Regions from separate parts of the Nissabacter archeti genome, predicted to be linked through region 2. Evidence: predicted binding sites of a transcription regulator. Region 2 holds the regulator's gene; each other region holds the start of a gene.
What was found. Region 2 encodes CRP, which controls carbon source genes, mostly activating them, when cyclic AMP is high. Its sites were predicted from a motif close to ATGTGANNNNNNTCACAT; they were not measured.

Region 1 (7,270 bases), 250 kb from region 2:
GAACAGCGCAAAGCCAAAATCAAAGCCGACGCCGAAGAGGCTGCCCGCCAGATTGGCGGCCGGGCTGACCTGAGCGACAGCCTGCTGGAAGAGGTCACCTCGCTGGTGGAGTGGCCGGTGGTGCTGACGGCGAAATTCGAAGAGAAATTCCTGGCGGTACCGGCGGAAGCGCTGGTCTACACCATGAAAGGTGACCAGAAATATTTCCCGGTGTATGACGCCGCAGGCAAACTGCTGCCGAACTTCATTTTCGTTGCCAACATTGAATCGAAAGATCCGCAGCAGATTATCTCCGGTAACGAAAAAGTGGTGCGCCCGCGTCTGGCGGATGCCGAATTCTTCTTCAATACCGACCGCAAACAGCGGCTGGAAGATAACCTGCCGCGCCTGGAAACGGTGCTGTTCCAGAAACAGCTCGGCACCCTGCGCGACAAAACCGACCGCATTCAGGCGCTGGCGGGCTGGATCGCCGGCCAGATTGGCGCGGATGTTGAGCACGCGCGCCGTGCCGGCCTGCTCTCCAAATGTGACCTGATGACCAACATGGTGTTTGAGTTCACCGACACCCAGGGCGTGATGGGGATGCACTACGCGCGCCACGACGGCGAAGCGGAAGATGTGGCCGTGGCACTGAACGAACAGTACCAGCCGCGCTTTGCCGGCGATGCCCTGCCGGCCTCGCCGGTGGCCTGCGCGCTGGCGATTGCCGACAAAATGGATACCCTGGCGGGCATCTTCGGCATCGGCCAGCACCCGAAAGGGGCCTCTGACCCGTTCGCCCTGCGCCGCGCTGCGCTCGGCGTGCTGCGCATCATCGTAGAGAAGAACCTGGACCTCGATCTGCAAACCCTGACGGAAGAAGCGGTGCGCCTGTACGGCGACAAGCTGACCAACGCCAAGGTGGTGGATGACGTGGTGGAATTCATGCTGGGCCGCTTCCGCGCCTGGTACCAGGAAGAGGGCCACGCGGTCGACACCATCCAGGCCGTGCTGGCGCGCCGCCCGACCCGCCCGGCAGATTTCGATGCCCGGATGAAAGCGGTGTCGCATTTCCGTGGCCTGGAAGCCGCCGCCGCGCTGGCTGCCGCCAACAAACGCGTCTCCAACATTCTGGCGAAATCCACCGAAACGCTGAACGACAGCGTGCAGGCGTCGCTGCTGAAAGAGAACGAAGAGATCCAGCTGGCTACCTTCGTGATGGCGCTCAGCAGCAAGCTGCAACCGTACTACGCGGAAGGCCGTTATCAGGAAGCGCTGGGTGAACTGGCCCAACTGCGTGAAGCGGTCGATAACTTCTTCGAAAAAGTCATGGTGAATGCAGATGACCAGGCCGTGCGTATCAACCGCCTGACCCTGCTGAGCAAATTGCGTGACCTGTTCCTGCAGGTCGCGGACATTTCGCTGTTGCAGTAACACACGCCTTATCAGGCAGATAAACGCCGGGCTAACTGGCCAGGCAGAAAAAAACCCGCTCCGGCGGGTTTTTTATTGGGCGGCCCCTTCAGCGAAGCGGGCAGGTGCGTCAGGCTGCCGGATTAGCTTTCCAGCAATTGACGGCTGAGATACGGGTTGGCATTCAGCAAACGCATCAGTTTCTGTGCGGTGGAAGAGGGGCGGCAACTGTTGGCTTCCCACTTTTTCACCTGCGCCACACTGACACCCATGCATTTGGCGAACTCATCGATTTGCATCCCTGCGCGTTCACGCAGCTTTTTCGGTTCCGGCAATTGGTCATTGCCTTGATTTGCCATCAAATTCCCGGCAGGTAATGCCCCATATTCAAAACTATCCAGTAATTCATTGAACAATTCACGATCCATAGTGGCTCCCGAAACTAGCTGTTACGACGACATTCAACAACCGTCATTCCTTTTTGCTTAAAACTATAAGCACTAAGACTATAAGCCAGAATTCGCCGGGGAGGGGGAAATTTTGTGCATATTTTGCTGTTATTTTGTCCCTGAATTGTCACTTTTCCGAACATATGCCGGGAAAACCCGGCGAATTTACCGCTGGATCGCGCTCGCAACCCTGCACAGGATGAGTACCTTCTCAACGGCAGATGATCTATTCTTAGGGCACAAAACATGCCCGCACAGTGGGCGGAAATCATGGACATCGAAGGGGAGTTGGGCACATGGCAGCAGGGATTAACAGCAGAACCGTTGCGCGCTGGATGGCGCCGTTACTGGCACTTATGGTGGTATTGCAGCTCACCGCCTGTGGCGACAAAGAGGGCGACGAGCGCAAGGCGTTCATCGACTACCTGCAAAACACCGTGATGCGCAGCGGGCAGAACCTGCCGACGCTGAGCGAAGACCAGAAACAAAAACTCGGCAACTATGCCAATGATTATCAGGTGCTGGTGACCTTCTCCCGCCAGATGAAACAGGGCATCAACAACAGCCTGGGGCCGGTGGTGAACACCCTCGGGCAGATCCGCGTGCCGCAGGATTATATGCAGCAGCATGATACCCTGGCGCAGGAGCTGGGCGCGCTGAACATGCTCGGCCAGCAGATCCAGACGGCCAAAGCGCAGGCCGACACTGCGCACGCGGCGATGAAACACCCGGACGATCTGAAAGGCATCTACAACCAGGCGTATGACAACATCGTGACCCGCCCGGCCAACGGCATTATGCCGGTGATCCCGGCGCTGGCAGGGTTCGCGCAATCCGTGGTGCAGGTGGGGGATTACCTGATCCAGCAGGGGAACCAGGTCACTTTCAGCAATAACCAGGTACAGCTTCAGACCCAGCAGCAGGTGACGCAGTACAACACCATGATGTCAGAGCTGACAACGAAACAATCGGCGCTGCTGGCGGCGCAAAAAGCGATGCTCGGCCAGTTCTGATCGCCTGCCGTACCCAAGCCACCTGCGGGTGGCTTTTTTACATCCTGCCTCTCAGTGAAGCGTGCGTGAGAAAATGTGGTCGTTTTTGACGACCGGCAAAGCAGCGGATACCGTAGGCTGCGAACTTCACCAGACAACGTGATGTCGCCGGAAAAGTGCCTGCCGGAAAACACCACGCCGCCGGGAAACGTGATAACCAGAAGGAAATGCTATGAAATACCCTGTAATGACGCTGGCCAGTGTGCTGATGCTGGCACCGGCTTTGTCCCACGCGGCGGATGCCCCCGCCTTTACGCCTGCCCAGCAGGAAGCGATCGGCAAAATTGCCGCTGACTATCTGGTGCAGCACCCGGAAGTGCTGGTGCAGGCCAGCCAGAAACTGGAAGCGCAACAGCAGGAGCAGCAGCAACAGGCGTCACTGAATGCGGTGCTGCAAAACAGCGAGGCGTTGCTGAATGACGCTGACACCCCGGCCATCGGCCCGAAAAATGCCAAAGTGGCGCTGGTGGAGTTCTTCGATTACCAGTGCGTTTATTGCAGCCACATGGCCCCGCTGGTGGAACAGACAGTGAAAGCCAACCCGCAGGTGCGGTTTGTGTTTAAAGAGTGGCCGATCTTTGGCCAGCGCTGGGAGCCGTCCATCACTGCGGCGGAAACCGGCATGGCGGTCTACAAAGAGAAGGGCGCAGACGCCTACTTCGCTTACCACAATGCGATTTACCATACCGGCCATGATGAGGGCAAACTGACGCAGGCTGACATCACGGCTGCCGTCAAAGCGGCGGGTGCTACCCAGCCGGATGAAGCCACCCGTAACAAGACCCACGCCGCGCTGGCGAAAACCGACGATCTGGCGCGGGTGCTGGGCTTCAGCGGCACCCCGGCGTTTGTGGTGATGCCGACCCAGGGCGCAACGGCGCAAAACAGCACCGTGTTGCCGGGCGCAGTGTCAGCGGAAGCGCTGCAAACCGCCATTAACAAAGCGCAGGGTAAATAACCCCGGCGGCCTGCCCTGTGCACAGGGCAGGCCCGCGTCCTCGTTCCCCCCGGTTTTCCCCTCTTTTCGCCCGCTGCCGCTGCGATAACGCATTCATCTGCCTGCCATCACATTCTTTCAGAATTCATCACATTGTTGGCTGGATTGGCTACAGTTGGGTGTAGGACAAATCTTAAGCAGTTCGTTGGCGTCTCAGTGATAAATAATTTGTGAGAAAAATCACAATTTCGAGAAAAATCGGCATTTAACAAATGTGATACATATCACGGTTTATTCTGTCAGTAACCGGTTTACCGGGCTATCTTGCGGTTCTTTAAGGCAATTTTGTGATGAGCGTCACGCTATGTACCGGGTTAACCGGGGCTATAGTGTGAGGTAGATCACAAAAAGGCGGGGCGCTACGCGTGCAAAAAAGAGCGTGGTAGAGTCCGCCCTGCATACGGCAAAAGCGACGGGTTCGCCGTCCCGTCTCAACGACTTCACGCGCTCTTATTGGCAGCGCGTATCAATAGGGGTGTGTTTTATGTTTTCACCAGACGTTAAGGTCAAAGTCCAGAATTTTGGCCGCTTTCTGAGCAACATGGTGATGCCCAACATCGGCGCATTTATCGCCTGGGGGATTATCACCGCACTGTTTATCCCAACCGGCTGGTTGCCGAACGAAACCTTAGGCAAGCTGGTCGGCCCGATGATCACCTACCTGTTGCCGCTGCTGATAGGCTACACCGGCGGTAAACTGGTGGGCGGTGAGCGCGGCGGCGTGGTGGGCGCGATTACCACAATGGGCGTGATCGTCGGCGCAGACATGCCGATGTTCCTCGGCGCGATGATTGCCGGCCCGCTCGGCGGCTGGGCGATCAAACGCTTCGACCGCTGGGTAGACGGCAAAATCAAAAGCGGCTTCGAGATGCTGGTCAACAACTTCTCGGCCGGCATCATCGGGATGCTGCTGGCGATCCTGGCGTTCCTCGCCATCGGCCCGCTGGTGGAAACCCTCTCCAAGGTGCTGGCGGCCGGTGTGCACGTCATGGTGGTCAATAACCTGCTGCCGCTGACCTCCATCTTTGTCGAACCGGCGAAAATCCTGTTCCTCAATAACGCCATTAACCACGGGATCTTCTCGCCGCTGGGCATCCAGCAGGCTACGGAAGCCGGGAAATCGATCTTCTTCCTGATCGAAGCCAACCCCGGCCCAGGCATGGGCGTGCTGGTGGCCTACATGTTCTTTGGCCGCGGCAATGCCAAGCAGTCTGCGGGCGGTGCGGCGATTATCCACTTCCTCGGCGGCATCCATGAGATCTACTTCCCGTATGTGCTGATGAACCCGCGCCTGCTGCTGGCGGTGATCCTCGGCGGGATGAGCGGCGTCTTCACGCTGACCCTGCTGAACGGCGGCCTGGTCTCCCCGGCCTCTCCGGGTTCCATCCTGGCGATTCTGGCGATGACGCCGAAAGGCGCGTATTTCGCTAACCTGTGCGCCGTCGTTGTGGCCTTTGCTGTCTCCTTTATCGCGTCTGCCATCCTGCTGAAAAGCACCAAAGCGAAAGAAGAAGACGACCTGGAAGAAGCCACCCGCCGGATGCATGACATGAAAGCCCAGTCCAAAGGCGGCCAGCCTGCGGCGGCCACGGCAATGGCGAATGACGGTGACATGAGCACCGTGCGTAAAATCATTGTGGCCTGTGACGCCGGTATGGGCTCCAGCGCCATGGGTGCCGGTGTGCTGCGCAAAAAAGTGCAGGATGCGGGGCTGAAAAATGTGTCAGTAACCAACAGCGCCATCAACAACCTGCCGGATGACGTCGACCTGGTGATCACCCACCGTGACCTCACCGAACGCGCGATGCGCCATGCGCCGCAGGCCCAGCATATTTCGCTGACCAACTTCCTGGACAGCAAGCTCTACAGCGACCTGACCAACCGCCTGGTGGCGGCCAATAACAGCAGCCTGCACCAGCAAAAAGTGATCACCACGCTGGATGACAGCTTTGACGCCACCGAGCAGAACCTGTTCCGCCTGACGGCGGCCAACGTATTCCTCGGCCAGCAGGCCAGCGACAAAGAACAGGCGATCCGCTTCGCCGGTGAGCAACTGGTGAAAGGCGGCTACGTGCAGCCGGAATATGTAGAGGCCATGCTGGCGCGTGAAAAGCTCACCTCTACTTACCTGGGTGAGTCGATCGCGGTGCCGCACGGCACCATTGAGGCGAAAGACCGGGTGCTGAAAACCGGCGTGGTGTTCTGCCAGTACCCGCAGGGCGTGCGCTTCGGCGACGAAGAGGATGAGGTGGCGAAACTGGTGATCGGCATCGCTGCCCGCAACAATGAGCACATCCATGTGATCACCAGCCTGACCAACGCGCTGGATGATGACACCGTGATCGCACGGCTCTCCACCACCCGTGACGTGCAGGAAGTGCTTAACCTGCTGACCGGAAAACAGGTCGCCTGACCCTGAACAGACCGGGCCGTAATGGCCCGGTTGCTATTTATAGGTCAGTGCGGTTATAGGGCAGTGCGGGTTATAGGGCACGGCACGTTATCGCGATAGCGTGCCGCAAGATTCAGGGGAAGGGCGGGCACTGCGCGCTTCCCGCTTTTCAGGTTTGTGACGTGCAGTATCGTCACTCGTTTTAAGGATGACATGATGAAAGCATTACATTTTGGCGCCGGGAATATTGGCCGCGGCTTTATCGGGAAATTGCTGGCAGACGCCGGGATTGAGCTGGTGTTTGCAGACGTGAACCAGACCGTGCTGGACGCGCTCAACAGCCGCGGCAGCTATGATGTGCACGTGGTGGGCGAGCAGGCGCGTGTGGAGCCGGTGAGCAACGTCTCCGCCGTCAACAGCAGCAGCCAGGAGGCGATTGACCTGATCGCATCGGTTGACCTGGTCACCACCGCCGTCGGCCCGAACATTCTGGAACGCATCGCCCCGGCCGTCGCCAAAGGGCTGGTGAAACGCCACCAGCTCGGCAACCAGCAGCCGCTGAACATCATCGCCTGTGAAAATATGGTGCGCGGCACCAGCCAGTTTAAACAGCACGTCTATGACGCCCTGCCGGAAGAAGAGAAAGCCTGGGTGGATGAGCACGTCGGCTTCGCGGATTCCGCCGTCGACCGCATCGTGCCGCCTGCCGCTGCCGGCAGCACCGACCCGCTGGAAGTCACGGTGGAAACCTTCAGCGAATGGATTGTCGACAAAACCCAGTTCGTCGGCCAGCCGCCGCAGATCGCCGGCATGGAACTCACCGACAACCTGATGGCCTTTGTGGAGCGCAAACTGTTCACCCTCAACACCGGCCACGCCATCACCGCGTACCTCGGCAAACAGGCCGGGCACGCCACCATCCGTGATGCCATCCTGGACCCGGCCATCCGCAAGGTGGTGAAGGGCGCGATGGAAGAGAGCGGCGCAG
Region 2 (7,270 bases):
ACATTGACCGTTTCCGCGCCCAGGCCACCAAAGCCAAACAGGCGCAGAGCCGCATCAAAATGCTGGAGCGCATGGAGCTTATCGCCCCGGCACATGTGGATAACCCGTTCCACTTCAGTTTCCGCGCGCCGGAGAGCCTGCCCGACCCGTTACTGCGCATGGAAAAAGTCAGTGCCGGTTATGGCGAGCGCACTATCCTGGAGTCGATCAAGCTGAATCTGGTGCCCGGCTCGCGCATCGGCCTGCTGGGGCGCAATGGTGCCGGTAAATCGACATTGATCAAGCTGCTGGCCGGTACCCTGCAACCGCAACAGGGCGAAATCGGCCTGGCAAAAGGGGTGAAGCTGGGTTATTTCGCCCAGCACCAACTGGAATTCCTGCGTGCCGATGAATCACCGCTGCAGCACCTGAGCCGGCTGGCCCCGCGTGAACTCGAGCAGCAACTGCGCGACTACCTCGGCGGTTTCGGCTTCCAGGGCGATCAGGTCACGGATAAAACCGAACGCTTCTCCGGCGGCGAAAAAGCGCGGCTGGTGCTGGCGCTGATTGTCTGGCAGCGCCCCAACCTGCTGCTGCTCGACGAACCGACCAACCACCTCGACCTTGATATGCGCCAGGCGCTGACGGAAGCGCTGATCGACTTCGAAGGCGCGCTGGTGGTGGTTTCGCATGACCGGCACCTGTTGCGCTCCACCACCGACGATCTCTACCTGGTGCATGGCGGTAAAGTTGAGCAGTTCGACGGTGATCTGGAAGATTACCAGCAATGGCTGGTGGAGCTGCAACGGCAGGAGAGCCAGCAGGATGCCCCGGCCAAAGAGGCCGGCAGCAACAGCGCACAGGCACGCAAAGACCAGAAACGCCGCGAGGCGGAGCTGCGCAGCCAGACGCAACCGCTGCGCAAAAAATTGCTGCAACTGGAGAAGCAGATGGAGAAGCTGGGCGCAGAGCTGGCCGGCGCCGAGGCACTGTTAGGCGACACCGCCCTCTACGACCCGAGCCGCAAGGCCGAACTCACCGCCTGCCTGCAAACGCAGGCGCAGGCGAAGTCCGCGCTGGAAGAGGCGGAGATGGCCTGGCTGGAGATTCAGGAGCAGCTCGAGCAGTTCGACACAGAGTAACCGGCGCGGATGCCGTACAGAGAAGCCCGGCCATGCCGGGCTTTTTTCTGCGCCGTGCATACCGGGCGCGCCTGGCCCTGCGGTTGTGCGATATGATAAACATGATCAGGCTATAGTATTTACCTGACACCAATCCTTACCGCCCCTGCTGATAAAAGAAAAACGTCACGTTATGCATGAAACCTTTCAGGCGATGCGCGGTGCCCGTAACCCGCACCTGCAAACGCTGCTGCCCCGGCTTTACCGGCGGCGCGCCCTGCTTACGCCCCACTGGCAACGGCTGGAATTGCCGGACGGTGATTTCGTCGATCTTGCCTGGAGCGAGCCACCGGAGCAGGCCGCGCACAAGCCGCGCGTCGTGCTGTTCCACGGGCTGGAAGGCAGCTTCTACAGTCCCTATGCGCATGGGCTGCTGCACGCCTGGCAACAGCGCGGCTGGCTGGGCGTGGTAATGCACTTTCGCGGGTGCAGCGGTGAAGCCAACCGTTTGAAGCGTATCTACCACTCCGGCGAAACCGAAGATGCCCGCTTCTTCCTGCGCTGGCTGGAGGAGACACACGGCCGGGTGCCGACGGCAGCGGTCGGCGTCTCCCTGGGCGGCAATATGCTGGCCTGTTACCTGGGTGAAGAGTCGGAGCGCGCGCGGCTCTGCGCGGCGGTGGTGGTCTCGGCACCGCTGATGCTGGAACCCTGCTCACTCAAGCTGGAGCAGGGCTTTTCACGCGTCTACCAGCGTTACCTGCTCGACCAGCTTAAACGCAATGCCGCGCGGAAATTGCAGGCTTACCCCGACACGCTGCCCGTCAGCCTTGAGCAGCTAAAAGCGCTGAAGCGCCTGCGTGATTTTGATGACGCCATTACCGCCCGCGCGCACGGCTTCCACAACGCGCTGGATTACTACCGCCGGTGCAGCGCCATGCCGCTGCTGCCGCGCATTACCACGCCCCTGCTGATTATTCACGCCAGGGACGATCCTTTTATGACCGACGCCGTGATCCCGGATGCCGCCCACCTGCCGGCGAATGTGGAGTACCAGCTGACCGAGCACGGCGGCCATGTGGGTTTTGTCAGCGGCAGTTTTAAGCGGCCGCAAATGTGGCTGGAACAGCGGATCCCCGCCTGGCTGGCCCCCTATTTACAGGAGCCTGAAACATGATTATTCCCTGGAAAGATCTCGACAGTGACACGCTGGATAACCTGATTGAAGCCTTTGTGCTGCGTGAAGGCACCGATTATGGCGAACATGAGCGCACGCTGGCGCAGAAAGTTGAGGATGTGCGCCGTCAGCTGAAAAGCGGCGAGGTGGTGCTGGTCTGGTCTGAGTTGCATGAGTCGGTCAATATTATGCCGCGCGGCCAGTTCCGGGGCGATGCACACGAACAGGGCTGACGTCATACGGTGGCCTGCCGGCACTGGCTGCATACGCATAATTATGATAACACTATAATTAATTATGCTGATTGCACCCTCTGCAGGCACTACCCCTTAACGGAGTTTTGAACACTATGTCAGCCAAACACCCGGTCATTGCCGTCACCGGCTCCAGCGGAGCCGGTACCACCACCACCAGCCTGGCATTTCGTAAAATTTTCCAGGAGCTGAACCTCCATGCCGCCGAACTGGAGGGCGACAGCTTCCACCGCTACACCCGGCCGGAAATGGACATGGCAATCCGCAAGGCACGCGACCTGGGGCGGCACATCAGTTACTTCGGCCCGGAAGCCAATGATTTCGGCCTGCTGGAACAATCGTTTATCCAATACGGGAAAGACGGCACCGGCCGCTCACGCAAATACCTGCACACCTATGACGAAGCGGTGCCTTACAACCAGGTGCCGGGTACGTTTACCCCGTGGCACCCGCTGCCGGAAGAGACGGACGTGCTGTTTTATGAGGGGCTGCACGGCGGCGTGGTCACGGAGTTGCATGACGTCGCCCAGCATGTTGACCTGCTGGTGGGCGTGGTACCGATCGTGAACCTGGAGTGGATCCAGAAACTGATCCGCGATACCAGCGAGCGCGGCCATTCGCGTGAAGCGGTCATGGATTCGGTAGTGCGATCGATGGAGGATTACATCAATTACATCACGCCGCAGTTCTCCCGCACCCACATCAACTTCCAGCGTGTGCCCACTGTTGACACGTCCAACCCCTTTGCCGCCAAAGCGATCCCCTCCCTGGACGAGAGTTTTGTGGTGATCCACTTCCGCGGGCTGGATTCTATCGACTTCCCTTACCTGCTGGCGATGCTTCAGGGATCATTTATTTCGCACATCAACACGCTGGTGGTGCCGGGCGGAAAAATGGGGCTGGCGATGGAGTTAATCATGGGGCCGCTGGTACAGCGGTTGCTGGAAGGGAAGAAAATCATCTGAGGCCGGGCGGCGCAAGAGCCGCCCGGTCAGATTACCCGACAGCGATAATTTCAAAACTGTGGGTGACCGCGGCGGCCTTACCCAGCATCAGCGAGACGGAGCAGTATTTCTCCGCTGACAGATTCACCGCACGCTCCACGGCTTTCTCCGTCAGCCCTTTGCCGGTCACCACAAAATGCAGATTGATCTCCGTAAAGGTGCGCGGTGCCTCGTCACGGCGCGCCGACGTCAGGCGCACTTCGCAATCCCGCACATCATTGCGCCCTTTTTGCAGAATAGAAACCACATCAATGGCGCTGCAGCCGCCCACCGACATCAGCACCATTTCCATCGGGCTTGGCGCTTTATCACCGGCATTGCCGTCCATCAGAACCTGGTGGCCTGAGGCGGATTCGCCCATAAACGTCAGCCCTTCAACCCACTTAACCCGTGCCTGCATACGTCATTCTCCGGTTATTTTCTTAAAACAGCCTACCTTGCCGTACTAAAACAGGCAATCAGGCCGATCTTCATCATGCTGAAGCGAGACAACAGAAGACACCCGGTTCTGGCTGTGATAAAACAAACCCGAAACAAAATGTTCTGTATGGAGCAAGGTCAGGTTTTTAACGGAGCGGCGGGGCTGCCCGATGGTTCCTTTTTGGCCGTTACCTTGCAACATTATCAGACAGTTAATACTCTACAATAATGCATCTCTTTTTAAGAACGCCGTACAGGGAACTCTGAGCCCTGTGATTTTGGGCAGCGATTACAACAGAGGATAAAAGCAAATGGTTCTCGGCAAACCGCAAACAGACCCTACTCTCGAATGGTTCCTGTCTCATTGTCATATTCATAAATACCCTTCCAAAAGTACGCTGATTCACCAGGGTGAAAAAGCCGAAACGCTCTACTACATCGTAAAAGGCTCGGTCGCCGTGCTGATTAAAGATGAAGAGGGCAAAGAGATGATCCTCTCTTACCTCAACCAGGGGGATTTCATCGGTGAACTTGGCCTGTTCGAAGAGGGCCAGGAGCGCAGCGCGTGGGTACGCGCCAAAACAGCCTGTGAAGTGGCGGAGATTTCCTACAAAAAATTCCGTCAGCTGATCCAGGTTAACCCGGATATTCTGATGCGCCTCTCCTCGCAGATGGCGCGCCGCCTGCAGGTCACGTCAGAGAAAGTCGGCAATTTAGCGTTCCTGGACGTGACCGGCCGGATCGCGCAAACCTTGCTGAACCTGGCCAAGCAGCCGGATGCCATGACGCACCCGGATGGTATGCAGATCAAAATCACCCGTCAGGAAATTGGCCAGATTGTGGGATGCTCCCGCGAAACGGTTGGCCGTATCCTAAAAATGCTGGAAGATCAGAACCTGATCTCCGCCCACGGTAAGACGATTGTCGTTTACGGCACCCGTTAACCTCTCGTAAAAACGGCGCATACGCGGCCCGCCCGCGCTGCGCCGTTGTCTTTGTGAGCACCCATGTGGCGTAGGCTTATCTACCATCCTGAGGTCAATTACGCGCTCAGACAAACGCTGGTACTTTGTCTGCCGGCGGCGATTGCCCTGCTGTTCGGCCAGCTGCAAACCGGCCTGCTGTTCTCCCTGGTCCCTGCCTGCTGCAACATCGCCGGCCTCGATACCCCGCACAAACGTTACTTCAAACGGCTGGCCATCGGCGGCACCCTGTTCGCGGTGTGCAGCCTCGTGCTGCAATTGCTGCTGCTCTATGCCCACTGGCCGCTGCCGCTGATCATGCTGACGCTGGCGCTGCTGCTCGGCGTGACCGGGGAGATAAGCCCGCTGCACGGCCGCCTGCTGAACGGTACCCTGGTGGCGGCCATTTTCACCCTGAGCATGGCCGGGACGGCACCGCTGTGGCAGGCACCGGGCCTGTTTGTGCTCGGGACAGTCTGGTACGGGCTGTTTACCTGGGGCTGGTTCCGCCTGTGGAAAGAGCAGCCGATGCGCGAAAACTTAAGCCTGCTCTACCGTGAACTGGGGGAATATCTGGAGGCGAAATACAGCCTGCTGACCCAGCATACTGACCCGGAAACCGCGCTGCCGCCGCTGCTGAAACGCCAGCAGAAAGTGATGGAGCTTATCGTCCAGAGCTACCAGCAGCTGCACATGCTTTCCAGTGAAAATAACCCGCACAATAAACAGCTGTTCCGCACCTTCCAGGTGGCGCTGGATCTGCAAGAGCACATTACCGTCAGCCTCCATCAGCCGGAAGAGGTGCAGAAGCTGGTGGCGCAGAGCCAGGCAGAAGCGATAATCCGCCGCAATGCGGAAGTGATCGCCCAGCGGCTGCGGATGGTGGCGGACGACATCCTCTACCATCGCCGCCCCGGGCCGTTCGCGATGGACAAAGAGCTGCAGGCGCTGGAGAAGCTCGCCAACCGTTACCAGGACAACCCGGTCGGCCGCTTCTGCTATTACCACTTCAGCCGTATCGCCCGCCTGTTGCAGACCCAGCGCCCGCTTTACCGCCGTGATCTGATGGCGGCCCAGAACCGCCTGCCGTTCTGGCCGGCGCTGCGCCGCTATCTGTCGTGGAAATCGATGTCACTGCGCAATGCGGCGCGCGTGGGAGTGATGCTGGCGACCGGCAGTACCCTCGGCCTGTTCTTTGACCTGCCCAAACCTTATTGGATTTTGCTGACCGCCCTGCTGGTCATTCAGAACGGTTATAACGCCACCCGCGTGCGCATCCAGCACCGGGCAGTCGGCACGCTGGCCGGGCTGGTGATTGCCGCCGGGGTGCTGCACCTGCAATTGCACCAGGGCATTATGCTGGGCCTGATGGTGCTGATTATGCTGCCCTCCTATCTGGTACTGCGCAAAAACTATGGGCTGGCGATGGTCGGGCTGACCGTCACCGCCGTGTACACCCTGCAACTGGTGACGCAGAACGGCATTAATTTCCTGATCCCCCGCCTGGTGGATACCCTGCTCGGCTGCGGGCTGGCGCTGGGCAGCACCATATGGCTCTGGCCGCAATGGCAGAGCGGATTGCTGCGGGAAAATGCCTACCAGGCGCTGGAAGCCGATCAGGAGGCCATCCGCCTGCTGTTGCAGGAAAACCCTGACCCGGCGAAGCTGGCCTATACGCGCGTAATGGCCAACCAGGCACATAACACGCTGTACACCTCGCTGAATCAGGCGATGCAGGAGCCGGGCTTTAACTCCCGCTACCTGGCGGACATGCGCCTGTGGGTGATGCACAGCCAGTCGATTGTGGAACACCTCAACGCGATGACGATCCTGGCGCGTGAGCATGACATGCTGTCGGCAGAACGCGCGCAGGCGTATCTGGAAACCAGCGAAATCGCCATTCAGAGCTGTCAGCAGCGGCTGATGTATGACGGCCCGGCTGAGGGCAGCCAGAACCAGCGCCCGCTGTTCCGCGCACCGGAGAGCGAGCCTGACATGCCGGTCACCGAGATGGAGCGCCATCTGCAACGTATCATCTCCCACCTCAGCGTGATGAATACCATTTCATCGCTGGCCTGGCCGCAGCGCCCGCACCACGGCATCTGGCTCAGCCGCCACCTGAAACAGGACAAAAAAAACCGCCCGGAGGCGGTTACACAAGACGAAGAGACCGCTACGCGCTAATGACGGTGGCGATCGCTTTCTCCAGCCGGGCCATGCCCTCTTTGATATCGTCAAACTCAATCACCAGGGACGGCGCAAGGCGCATCACATCCGGCCCGGCGTTCAGCAGCATCAGCCCATGCGCCGCGGCCGCCATCAGAATATCGCGTGCTTTGCCGCGGTACGCGTC
Region 3 (7,270 bases), on a different contig from region 2:
GCGGGTGCGGACAATCGAGTCCAGCGTGCGGAAGCCGGCGTAGTCGAGCACGATGTCGCCGGCCGGGATGCCGGCGGCCATCAGGTCACGGCGCATGGTCATCGGCTCGTTGTAACTCTGTTGGGCATTGTCGCCGCTCAGCAGCAGGTATTTCACTTTGCCGCTGTTGTAGGCGTTGATCGCGCCCTGGATACGGTAGAGGTAGTACTGGTTAATCACGCCGGTGCGGTAGTACTTGGCGGTACCCAACACCACGCCGACCTGCCGGTGCGGCAGCACCTGCACATCTTCATAGATGTAGTTGGCGGTTTTCCAGCTCACCCAGCGATCCAGCGCAATAGCCGCCACGCCCATCGCCGTCACGATGAGTAAAAAGCTGGCTATCAGGCGTTTCCACATGGTTTTTGCCTTTAAAGGATGAGGAAAGGTAGGGGTTCCAAGGCTACTTTACCTGTTTGCCTGACGCAAGGCATGTCCCGTTTCCGCGCATGTTTCGCTGGGTTTTTCATCAGCTTGGGCAGGTAACGGGCATAAAAAAGGCAAGGGGAGCCCCCTTGCCGGTGTGGAATGCCGCGCCTCAGAACGAGGTGCGTTTGTAGCTGCGGTACTGCGGTTGCCAGAAGTTGTGCTCAATCGCCTTCGACAGCGCATCTTCGGAGGTGACCATCGCCACGCCGTGCAGTTGCGCCGCTTTGCCCACTTCCATCGCGATCACTTTGGACACGCCCTGAATGTCGTTGACGTCCGGCAGCAGCGAGCCTTCTCCTTCGGTCGCCAGCGGCGAGCAGTCAGCCAGCGCCCGGCTGGCGGCCATCAGCATACTGTCGGTGACGCGGGTGGCGCCGGAGGCGAGCACGCCCAGCCCGATGCCGGGGAAGATGTAGGAGTTGTTGCACTGGGCGATCGGGTAGACCTGATCTTTGTAATGCACCGGGGCAAACGGGCTGCCGGTCGCCACCAGCGCCGCACCGTCCGTCCATTTCAGGATATCTTCCGGGCGCGCTTCCACGCGGGAGGTCGGGTTGGAGAGCGGCATCACAATCGGGCGCGGGCAGTGGCGGTGCATTTCACGGATGATCTCTTCCGTGAACAGCCCCGGCTGGCCGGAGACCCCAATCAGGATGGTCGGCTTGGCGTTGCGCACCACGTCCATCAGCGAAATGGCATCGCTGTTGACGTCCCATTCCAGCAGGTTTTCACTTTTCTGGATCAGTTTGGCCTGGAATTCCAGCAGGTTCGGCAGTTTGTCGGTCAGCAGGCCGAAACGGTCGATCATAAAGACTTTGGCGCGCGCCTCATCTTCGCTCAGCCCTTCCGATTTCATCTGGGCGATGATCTGCTCGGCGATGCCGCACCCGGCCGAACCGGCACCCAGGAAGGCCACGGTCTGGTCGCGCAGGCGGCAACCGGCGGCACGGCTGGCGGCGATCAGGCTGCCGAGGGTCACGGCGGCGGTGCCCTGGATGTCATCGTTGAAGCAGCAGATCTCGTCGCGGTAGCGGTTCAGCAGCGGCGTGGCGTTGGCCTGGGCAAAGTCCTCAAACTGCAATAGCACGTTCGGCCAGCGGCGTTTCACCGCCTGGATGAACATGTCCACAAACTCGCTGTACTCCTCGCCGGTGATGCGCGGGTGGCGCCAGCCCATGTAGAGCGGGTCATTCAGGCGCTGCGGGTTGTTGGTGCCGACATCCAGCACTACCGGCAGGGTGTAGGCCGGGCTGATGCCGCCGCAGGCGGTGTAGAGTGACAGCTTGCCGATCGGGATGCCCATGCCGCCGATGCCCTGATCGCCCAGCCCCAGGATACGCTCGCCATCGGTCACCACGATCACTTTCACATTCTGCTTGGTAGCGTTTTGCAGCATGTCGTCGATGTGGTCACGGTTCGGGTAGGAGAGGAAAATACCGCGCGCGCGGCGGTAGATGTCAGAGAAGTGCTCACAGGCCTGGCCGACCGTCGGGGTGTAGATGATCGGCATCATCTCGCTCAGGTGGGCATCCAGCAGGCGGTAGAACAGGGTTTCGTTGGTGTCCTGGATATTGCGCAGGTAGATGTGCTTATCAATATCGGTTTTGAAATCCTGGAACTGGCGCCAGGCACGCTCGGCCTGCTCTTCAATGGTTTCTACCGCTTCCGGCAACAGACCGTGCAGGTTGAAATGGGTGCGCTCGTCCTCGGTAAAGGCGCTGCCTTTATTCAGCAGCGGGAATTCAAGCAGAATCGGGCCGGCATAAGGGATGTAAAGGGGGCGTTTGCTCTCGTATTCAAGTTCCATTGATCTACTCTTCACGGTCTGAGGTAAGGAATTTCTGCGCTGATCCTAAAAGATAATGCTGATATGTACAGCAATTGTTATCAGGCTTTGACAAAAAATCCGCGAACCGTGCATTAACTTACAGCAGGTTGTCCTTTTTAACAGAAAACGCACAGCAGACCGGGAAGGAACGCCGGGGGCAGGGGAAAGCAAAAGGCGAAGAAGCCCGGCCAGGGCACGGCCGGGCAGAAGGTCAGACGTGTACCACAGTGAGATCGGTGCAGCCGAGCGCGGCCAGGGTGGCGCGGGTAGCGTCCGCCTGGGTCAGCAGCGCATCGCGGCGTTCAATCAGCACCGCACGGGTGATGGCATTGCAGTCACCCCCGGCCAGGTTCATCAGGTTCAGAGCGGCCTGCAACGGCGGCAGGCTGGGGTTAAAGGCGGCGTTCTCTGCGTAGCGGCCGGGGAAGATGCGCCCGTCAGCGCCTTCCAGCGCGATGCCGCTGTGCGACTGGCTGTACGGCGCGTGGCTCTGGTTGATGGCCGTCAGCGCATACTTCACCAGCGCATCGCCTTCGGCGCTGTAACCGTGATCGACCTGATCCATCAGCAGGGTGAAGATCGCCAGATCGCGCGGGCCAAAGGCATCCGGCAAATAGTGGCCCAGGCGGGCAGCCGCGCGGCCCGGCAGATGGATGATTAAATCGGTGCCGCTGTTCAGCTCGTTCATAAACTGGCGGCAGTGGCCGCAGGGGGTGTAGTTCACCGTGATGGCGGTCAGCTCGCGCTCACCGCGCAGCCAGGCGTGAGTCACGGCCGACTGCTCTGCGTGCACGGTTTGTTGCAACGGCGTACCGGCAAACTCCATATTGGCACCGAAATACCAGTTACCACTGATGCCGCGGGCAATCGCCCCGACCAGAAAATGTGACACCGGCGTCAGGGCGCAGGCCGCGGCCAGCGGCAGCAATGCAAAGGCCAGCGCGTCTTCGTCCATGCCGCTCTCTTGCGCCAGTTTGTCTACCTCGGCCGCCGTCAGGAACGCCGGAAAATCATCATGGCGCAGCAGCGGCTCCAGGGCCGTGGCAAGCTCTATGGAGAGCGCGGAAAAGGCGGTATGAAATCGTGCATGCATAGTCAGTCCATCTCATGACAAAGTTCGGCTGACCAATATAGGGAGCCGCAAAGGATTGCAATGTGATGCCTGTCACACTATTGATGAAATCAGTGTAATCAAAGGCTGAAAATGAGAGATATCGCGCATCTTCAGGGGCAACGGCCAGCGCAGGGAAAGGGGAAAAAAATCCCCCACCAGGGTGGGGGAGAGGCGGTTACTGCGGGAACCACTTGTCGTTGATGGCTTTGTAGGTGCCGTCCGCTTTGATGGCGGTCAGCGCGCCGTTCAGCTTCTCCAGTAACGCGGTGTTATCCGGCCGCACCGCAATGCCGAGGCCAATGCCGAAGTATTGCGGGTCGGTGACGTGCTCACCCACGGCGGCCAGGTTCGGGTTATTTTTCAGCCATTCGTTCACCACCGCCGTATCACCGAATACCCCATCCAGACGGCCATTTTTCAGGTCAAGGATCGCATTCTGGTAGCTGTCATAGGCCACGGTCGTGATTTCCGGGTGCTTCTCCTGCAGGTATTTCTGGTGCGTGGTGCCGTTTTCCATGCCGATGCGCTTGCCTTTCAGATCCGCCAGCGTCTTGTATTTGCCTTTCGGCGCAATCACCACTGCCGAGTTGGCGTAATAAGGTGCCGTGAAGGCCACCTGCTTCTGGCGCTCCGGGGTGATGTCCATGCCGGAGATCACGGCATCGAAACGCTTGAATTTCAGCGCCGGGATCAGGCTGTCAAATGCCTGGTTGGTGAAGGTGCAGTTGGCCTGCAACTGTTTGCACAGTGCGTTGGCCAGATCGATATCAAACCCGACAATCTGGTTATTGGCATCCATGGATTCAAACGGCGGATAGGTTGCAGACGACGCAAAACGGATAGTATCAGCCGCGCCGGCAGTAAAGGCCACACCGGAGAGCAGGGCGGCAAGCAGCAATTTTTTCATGGTGGCACTCCTTTATTGTTATCTGTTGGGTTCCCACGGAGCAGGGCGCAAGCGGGCGGAACGTGCCGGGCCACCCCTGCCGGGATACCCCTTACGCTGACATCAAATGAATTATTATGCAATAAATTCGCTTAAAAAATTAAATAAGTGCGTGAATTTTGCACAAGGGGAGAGTCTGTAGGCGGGAAAACAGGGTTTGCGGGCCGAAAAAAAGGGGCGAACCGGTCGCCCCTGGGGGGTTAATTGCGCTGTTCGAACCGCAGCGCCCGGCGTTCCACCAGCCGCATCAGCAGCGTCAGCAGGCCGTTGACGCAGAGATAAACGATGCCCGCTGCGCCAAACACCATCACATCATAGGTGCGGCCATACAGCAGCTGGCTGTGGCCCATCACTTCCATTAGCGTAATGGTGTAGGCCAGCGACGTGCTTTTAAACACCAGCACCACTTCGTTGGAGTATGAGGAGAGGGCGCGCTTGAAGGCAAACGGCAGCAGAATGCGCAGCGATTGCATCTTCGACATGCCCAGCGCCTCGCAGGATTGCCACTGCCCGGCCGGGATGGCCCGCACCGCGCCGTAAAACAGCTGGGTGGTGTAGGCGGCACTGTTCAGCGACAGCGCCAGCACCGCGCAGAGCCACGGCTGGGAGAGCAGGCTCCAGAGCCACGGATAGTGCTGGATGGACGGGAACTGCCCCGGCCCGTAGTAGATCAGGAAAATCTGCACCAGCAGCGGCGTGCCGGTAAACAGCGTGATGTAGACCCGCACCAGTGGGCTTAACACCGCCGTTTTCAAAGACAGCACCAGGGTAAACAGCAGGGAGAGCACCAGCGCGGCAATCAGCGACGCCACCGTGAGCGTCAGGCTGGTGTGCAACCCCTTGAGGATCTCAGGTAAATACTCAAGCATCAGTGCGGCCTCTGCTCAAAACGGGTGGTGCGTTGTTCAATGCGCCGCAGGATAAACTGGCTGAACAGGGTCACAACCAAATAGATCGCCGCGGCAATCAGGTACCAGTTAAACGGCTCCTGCGTGCGGGTGGCGATGCTTTTGGTCTGCAACATCAGGTCATTGACGCTGATCAGTGACACCAGCGCGGTGTCTTTGAGCAGCACCAGCCACTGGTTGCCGAGGCCGGGCAGCGCATGCCGCCACATCTGCGGCATCACCAGCCGGAAGAAGATCGCAGACTTGCTCATGCCGAGCGCCTGGCCCGACTCCCGCTGGCCGTGCGGCACCGCTTTCAGCGCGCCGCGCAGCGTCTGCGAGGCGTAGGCGGCATACAACAGCGCCAGCGCCACCACCCCGCACAGGAACGGGCTGACCTCAAAGTTCTCAATCGGCAATTGCACCGGCACCTGGAACAGGAAGAGGTTGAGCGTGAAGCCGTCTGACAGCATCAGCAGCAGCTGCGAGGAGCCGAAGTAGATGAACAGCACCACCAGGATTTCCGGCAGCCCGCGCAGCAGCGTCACCAGCCCGGTGCCGAGCCAGCTGACCGCACGCCAGCGTGCCGATTCCCAGACGGCAAACAGCATCGCCAGCGCCAGCCCGAGCAGCAGTGCGCAAAGTGCCAGGCCGACGGTCATCCCGGCGGCACTGAGTAACGGTTGGAATTCAGTCATCGCGGCAGATTACTGCGTGAACCATTTCTGGTAGAGGGTCTGGTAGGTGCCGTCCTGTTTCACTTTCGCCAGTGCGGCGTCCAGTTTGGTCAGCAGCTCGGTATTTTGCTGGCGTACGGCGATGCCGAGGCCGGTGCCGAAGTAGGCGGCGTCGGTGACTTTATCCCCCACTGCGCCCAGGTTCGGGTTCTGTTTCAGCCACTCGTTCACCACCGCCGTGTCACCGAATACCGCGTCCAGGCGGCCGTTTTTCAGGTCCAGCACCGCGTTCTGGTAGCTGTCATACGGCACCGGGGTAATTTCCGGGTGTTTCTCGGTCAGGAATTTCTGGTGGGTCGAGCCGTTCTGCATACCTACGCGCTTGCCTTTCAGCGCTGCAAGGTCCGCGAACTTGCCTTTCTGGGCGATGAATAATGCAGAGTTGTCATAATAAGGTTTGGTGAACGCCACCTGCTTCAGCCGCTCCGGCGTGATGTCCATACCGGAGATCACCGCGTCAAACCGGCGGAATTTCAGGCTTGGGATCAGGCTGTCAAACGCCTGGTTGGTGAAGGTGCAGTTAGCCTGCATCTCCTGGCAGAGCGCTTTGGCCAGATCGATATCAAAGCCCTGCATGGTGTTGTTGGCATCCATGAATTCAAACGGCGGGTAGGAGGCTTCGGTGGCGAAGCGGATGTTGTCCGCCGCAGTGGCAGAGAGGCTGAGGCCCGCGAGCACCGCGGCGAATAAGACGTTTTTCATGGCAAACTCCGGACAATCCTAGTGGGAAAGATAACTGGCAAACGCGCTGGTTTGCGGCTGTGTAAAGCGGCCGGCATCACCCTGTTCCACGATGCGGCCATTCTCCATGTACACCACGCGGCTGGCGGTCTTGCGTGCCACTTCCACCTCGTGGGTCACGATCACCTGCGTGATGCCGGTTCCGGCCAGCTCACGGATGATATTCACGACTTGTGCGGTAATCGCCGGGTCAAGGGCGGCGGTCGGTTCGTCAAACAGCAGCACCTGCGGCTCCATCATCAGCGCACGGGCGATCGCCACCCGCTGTTGCTGGCCGCCGGAAAGGTGCAGCGGGAAGCGGTCGGCGTAGTCATTCAGCCGCAGCCGGTCGAGCAGTTTCTGCGCCCGCGCCATCGCGTCCGCTTTGCTCAGCCCCAGCACCCGGCAGGGCGCTTCAATCAGGTTTTGTACCACCGTCAGGTGCGGCCAGAGATTGTATTGCTGGAACACCATGCCGACGTTCTGGCGCAGTTCACGGATCGCCTTTTCGCCCGGCGCACGGGCAAAATCAAACTGGTTGCCGGCAATCTGGAGCTGGCCGGCGCGCGG

Region 1: a site for CRP is predicted at 4,220-4,237, ahead of JK232_RS03290 (PTS mannitol transporter subunit IICBA). Genes of this name have one in related genera too.
Region 3: a site for CRP is predicted at 3,450-3,467, ahead of cdd (cytidine deaminase). Genes of this name have one in related genera too.

The regions. Positions count from the first base shown of each region.
Region 1 covers NZ_JAERKB010000002.1:97,812-105,081, forward strand. Annotated here, with positions in the region: gene glyS (glycine--tRNA ligase subunit beta) at 1-1,413, shown strand, start outside; gene JK232_RS03275 (helix-turn-helix domain-containing protein) at 1,536-1,820, opposite strand; gene JK232_RS03280 (DUF3053 domain-containing protein) at 2,138-2,854, shown strand; gene JK232_RS03285 (DsbA family protein) at 3,066-3,851, shown strand; gene JK232_RS03290 (PTS mannitol transporter subunit IICBA) at 4,375-6,303, shown strand; gene mtlD (mannitol-1-phosphate 5-dehydrogenase) at 6,499-7,270, shown strand, end outside.
Region 2 covers NZ_JAERKB010000002.1:344,746-352,015, reverse strand. Annotated here, with positions in the region: gene JK232_RS04320 (ABC transporter ATP-binding protein) at 1-1,121, shown strand, start outside; gene JK232_RS04315 (hydrolase) at 1,294-2,277, shown strand; gene JK232_RS04310 (YheU family protein) at 2,274-2,510, shown strand; gene JK232_RS04305 (phosphoribulokinase) at 2,627-3,496, shown strand; gene JK232_RS04300 (OsmC family protein) at 3,528-3,935, opposite strand; gene crp (cAMP-activated global transcriptional regulator CRP) at 4,267-4,899, shown strand; gene JK232_RS04290 (YccS/YhfK family putative transporter) at 4,963-7,101, shown strand; gene argD (bifunctional acetylornithine/succinyldiaminopimelate transaminase) at 7,091-7,270, opposite strand, start outside.
Region 3 covers NZ_JAERKB010000008.1:190,381-197,650, forward strand. Annotated here, with positions in the region: partial or broken gene sanA (outer membrane permeability protein SanA) at 1-399, opposite strand, end outside; gene JK232_RS12560 (NAD-dependent malic enzyme) at 578-2,275, opposite strand; gene cdd (cytidine deaminase) at 2,508-3,389, opposite strand; gene JK232_RS12570 (arginine ABC transporter substrate-binding protein) at 3,586-4,317, opposite strand; gene artM (arginine ABC transporter permease ArtM) at 4,557-5,225, opposite strand; gene artQ (arginine ABC transporter permease ArtQ) at 5,225-5,941, opposite strand; gene artJ (arginine ABC transporter substrate-binding protein) at 5,951-6,682, opposite strand; gene artP (arginine ABC transporter ATP-binding protein ArtP) at 6,701-7,270, opposite strand, start outside.